Regions from separate parts of the Stenotrophomonas sp. 86428_Sma genome, predicted to be linked through region 1. Evidence: riboswitches for the same ligand, from Rfam matches in the RefSeq annotation. Region 1 holds a riboswitch; the other holds the start of a gene.
The links. A riboswitch is a leader RNA that binds a small molecule or an ion and turns the genes downstream of it on or off. The one in region 1 is predicted to bind glycine.

Region 1 (2,379 bases):
TCAGGCGGTAGGCCGGGTTGCCCTGCGCGTCGATCGAGACGCCGATCAGGCGGCCCGGCATCGAGCGCTTGTAGGCGTCACGGCAGGCCATGAAGGCGGCGTGCGGGCCACCGAAGCCGAACGGCACGCCGAAACGCTGGCTGTTGCCGACCACGATGTCCGCGCCCCATTCGCCCGGAGCGGCCAGCAGGGTCAGGGCCAGCAGGTCGGTGGCCACGGCCACCAGGCCGCCGCGCGCGTGCACGGCATCGACCAGTGCCTTGTAGTCGCCGACCTGGCCGAAGGTATCCGGATACTGCAGCAGCAGGCCGAAGGCTTCCGCTTCCAGCGCTTCGGCCGGAGTGCCCACGCGCAGCACGATGCCCATGGGCTCGGCGCGGGTGCGCAGCAGTTCGAGGGTCTGCGGGTGCACGGCGTCGTGCACGAAGAAGGTGTCCGACTTCGACTTGGCCGAACGCTTGGCCAGGGTCATCGCTTCGGCGGCGGCTGTGGCTTCGTCCAGCAGCGAGGCGTTGGCGATTTCCATGCCGGTGAGGTCGGCGCACAGGGTCTGGAAGTTGATCAGCGCTTCCATGCGGCCCTGCGAGATTTCCGCCTGGTACGGGGTGTAGGCGGTGTACCACGCCGGGTTTTCCAGGATGTTGCGCAGGATCACGTTCGGCGTGTGGGTACCGTAGTAACCCTGGCCGATGAAGCTGCGCAGCACGGTGTTCTTGTCGGCGATCGCACGGATCTTCGCCAGTGCCTGCACTTCGGTCATCGACTCCGGCAGTGCCAGCGGTGCCGGCGACTTGATCTTGGCCGGCACGATGGCGTCGGTCATCGCATCCAGCGACGCGTGGCCGACGACGTCGAGCATCTGCGCGATCTCGGCGTCGTTGGGGCCGATGTGGCGCTCGACGAACGCGTTGTGGTGCTCGAGCTCACGCAGGGAAGGGGTGTTCTGGGACATGGCGAAGGATCCGTCAGGAAAGGGCACACGCACGGGCACAAGCCGCCGGTCGGCGGTCTGCGGGGCGCCCCTCTGTCCTTTTGCCTGAGAGTTTAAAAGCGCGGCGGACCGCAGCTTCGTGCCCCTTCGGCGCCGGATCGAACCGGTCTCTCCAGAGTTGTGTTACAGGTGGTATCGGGCCTGAGCGATTACGGGCGTTGCGCCTTCGGCAGCGGTGTTCCGCTTCTCCCACCGTGTTGCCCGCTGATTATAGCCCGTTGCGGGCCCGCCGGCCGCCTCCAGGCATGGCCGCCGCGCCTGAATGGCCGATGGCCCGGCCGTGCGATTTGTGCACCGCTGCATGGCATCGGGCGCAATCCCCACCTATGATGGGTGGATACCCGAATTCATCTGGCGCCGTCCCTGCAGAAGGGGACCGGCGCCCGCCGTGCGTGCCGCGCATGGCCCTGCCGGACGCCTTCCCCATGACCGCCGCTGTTGCTCCCTCCACCCGCCGCATGGCCCTGCTGCTCGCCGGCCTGGCCATGTTCGGTCCGTTTTCAATCGACACCATCTTCCCCGCGTTCCCGCAGCTGGCCCAGCGCCTGGCGGTGGACGAAGTGGCGGTGCAGCAGACCATCAGCGTGTACCTGCTGTTCTACGGCCTGATGAGCCTGGCGCACGGCCCGCTGTCCGATGCCTGGGGCCGCAAGCGGGTGATCCTCGGTGGCCTGGTGGTGTTCGTCGGCGCTTCGGTCGGCTGCGCGCTGTCCACCGACCTGACCACGCTGCTGGCGTTCCGTGCGCTGCAGGGCCTGTCAGCAGGCGTCGGCATGATCGTCGGCCGCGCGGTGATCCGCGACCTGTACCACGGCCACGACGCGCAGCGCCTGATGAGCCAGGTATCGATGCTGTTCGGCATCGCTCCGGCCATCGCACCGATCATTGGCGGCTGGATCCTGCTCAGTGGCGCCGGCTGGCCACTGATTTTCTGGTTCCTGGTGGTGTTTGCGCTGCTCCTGCTGGCGGCCACTGCACGCTACCTGCCGGAAACCCATCCGGTGGAGGCACGGGTGCCATTGTCGCCGCGCGTGCTGCTGCGTGATTACGTGCGCATTGGTTTCAACCCGCGGTTCCTGCGCCTGGCGCTGGCCGGCAGCATCGGTTTCGGCGGCATTTTCCTGTACATCTCCTCGGCGCCGGTGTTCGTGATGCAGCACCTGCATCTGGGCGAGGGTGGTTTTGCCTGGCTGTTCATCCCCACCATCGGCGGCATGACCACCGGCTCGTTCCTGTCCGGGCGCATGGCCGGGCACACCACGCCCACCCGCCAGGTCGCCATCGGTTTCGGCCTGTGCGCGCTGTCGGTGCTGTTGAACGTCGGCTACGTGGCGCTGGCCCCGCAGTTCGTGCTGCCGTGGGCGGTGCTGCCGATCTTCCTGGGCGGC
Region 2 (2,379 bases), 760 kb from region 1:
TCGAGCCAGGCGGAGATGCGCGCATGCCGATGCTTCAGCGCATCAGCTATCGCGCGCTTTTCCGCGTCGGTGGCATGTTCCCGCATCTCATCGCGCAGCAGGTCATCGCCGATGCCCCATTTTTCGGCCAGCGGGATCAGGTCGACCAGATCGGGCGGCACCTGGTCGCGGCGCAGGTGGATGGGCTCGGGCGTGTCCGGGCCGCGCTGTGCGGCCAGTTCGGCGGCGCTGCCGATCTGCCCGTGCTGCAGCGGTGGCGGAGTCTGGGCGCAGGCCGACAGGGGGATACAGAACGTCAACATCAGCATCCAGCAGGATTTCATCGGACCGCTTCCTGTGTCGATGGATGTGGCGATGATGGCATGGCCCAGCACACCATCCACGCATGGCGTGGATCTACAGGACCGGGGCCTGCAGCCAGGCCAGCTTGCGTTCGCGCGGCTGCTGCTTGAGCTGCCACTCGGCCCGCGAGGCGGCGGCCCGGTCCGGGTACTCGCGCACGGCCAGCACGCGCAGCGGCGGCCGGGCCCGGGTGTAGCGCGCGCCCTTGCCGGCCTGGTGGGCGGCGAAGCGCGCGTCCACGTCGGTGCTGATGCCGGCGTAATAGCTGCCATCGCGGCATTCGAGCAGGTACAGGAACCACGGGCGGAGGGACGGGGCCATGCCCGGATTATGCCGTGCTGCACTGCAGCGGATATACTGGCGCCCGAATGCAGGAGAGAGGCGCCGCGCTGGCGCCCGCCGAAGGCGCAGGCTCCCATGATCGCTCAGGCCGGTGGGCTGGAATCCCACCAACCATGCATTCGACTCGCCGAGCTGGAGAGAGGTCACCGGGCACGCCCGGGACGATCCGCCGAAGGGGCACGCGGCCTACGCCGCTGAACTCTCAGGCAAAAGGACAGCGGGAGCGGCACCGGTCATCGTCATCCCGTCATTGCGCAGGCAGTGGCGGTAGCCGCGCATGGCCGGCCCCACCGCGCCCGGAGCCTGTCCCATGCTGCTGTCCATCATCTACCTGATCGCCATTTCCGCCGAAGCCATGACCGGCGCGCTGTCCGCCGGCCGCCGCCGCATGGACCTGTTCGGTGTGGTCATGATCGCCTGCGTTACCGCCCTCGGCGGCGGATCACTGCGCGACATCCTGCTCGGTCACTATCCGCTCGGCTGGGTGAAGCATCCCGAGTACCTGGGCTTCACCGTGTGTGCGGCGCTGATCGCCACCTGGGTCGCACGCTGGATGCACCACTTCCGCCGCACCTTCCTGGTGCTCGATGGCCTGGGCCTGATCGCCTTCACCCTGATCGGCTGTTCGATCGCGCGCGAGGCCGGCCATGCCATGCCGATCGTGCTGATCGCCGGCATGCTGACCGGCGCCTTCGGCGGCGTGCTGCGCGACATTCTCTGCAACGAGGTGCCGCTGATCTTCCAGAAGGAGCTGTACGCGATCATCGCGCTGCTGACCGGCGCGGCCTACCTGTTGCTGCTGCACTGGGGCGTGGCCGACGCCACCGCGATCCTGTGCTGCCTCGGCGGCGGCTTCGCGCTGCGCCTGCTGGCGATCCACTACCGCTGGGAAATGCCGAAGTTCGTCTATCACGACGAAGTGCATTGATTGTTTGTCGGTAGTGTCGGCCGCTGGCCTGCAACACGGCACACGCCCGCAGATTCCGGCAGGTTGCCGGCCAGCGGCCGGCACTACCGAATGCGTTGCATGACCATGGTCATACGGCATTGGCCGGGGTGATTGGCTACCATTGTCACCCCGTCGCTGCCGCGACGGCATCCAGCCACGCCGCGCCCGCGGCCCCGCCAGACAACTCCCTCCCCGCTGCCCGTGGTGCCGTGAACGCGCCGACGGGCCCGCATGTCCCTGCGCGCGCAGGGCGCAGGATGCCCCATGTCTGTCGCCGAAAATTCCCGCTTCCGTCGTGCCCGCCTGTTATGGGCGGTGCTGGCCATCGCCCTCGTCGCCGTTCTGGCGTGGTGGCTGTGGCCCCGGAATGGTGCCGGCAGCAGCGACGATGCGCCGGGCAAAACGGTGCCGGTACGCGTGGCACGCGCCAGCGCCGAGCCGCTGGTGCTGCGCCTGAAGGCGGTCGGTACGGTCACCCCGCTGCACAGCGTGGTGGTACGCAGCCGCGTGGATGGCGAACTGCTACGGCTGCATTTCCAGGAAGGCCAGCAGGTGAAGGCCGGCGATCTGCTGGCGCAGATCGACCCGCGCCCGTATGAAGTGAAGCTGGCACAGGCGCAGGGTACCCAGCAGCAGAATCTGGCCGAGCTGGAAAACGCTGAGCGCCAGCTGCAGCGCTACCGCGAACTGCAGAAGCAGAACTACGTGTCCGGGCAGGAACTGAGCGACCAGCAGAGCAAGGTGCG

Region 2: another riboswitch for glycine. It lies ahead of ACZK3J_RS20290 (trimeric intracellular cation channel family protein); the one in region 1 lies ahead of gcvP (aminomethyl-transferring glycine dehydrogenase).

Annotation. Positions count from the first base shown of each region.
Region 1 is NZ_CM151156.1:3,661,377-3,663,755, reverse strand. It holds gene gcvP (aminomethyl-transferring glycine dehydrogenase) at 1-952, opposite strand, end outside; glycine riboswitch at 1,015-1,117, opposite strand; gene ACZK3J_RS16905 (multidrug effflux MFS transporter) at 1,417-2,379, shown strand, end outside.
Region 2 is NZ_CM151156.1:4,419,110-4,421,488, forward strand. It holds gene ACZK3J_RS20280 (hypothetical protein) at 1-323, opposite strand, end outside; gene ACZK3J_RS20285 (GIY-YIG nuclease family protein) at 397-663, opposite strand; glycine riboswitch at 704-793, shown strand; glycine riboswitch at 807-910, shown strand; gene ACZK3J_RS20290 (trimeric intracellular cation channel family protein) at 995-1,612, shown strand; gene ACZK3J_RS20295 (MdtA/MuxA family multidrug efflux RND transporter periplasmic adaptor subunit) at 1,898-2,379, shown strand, end outside.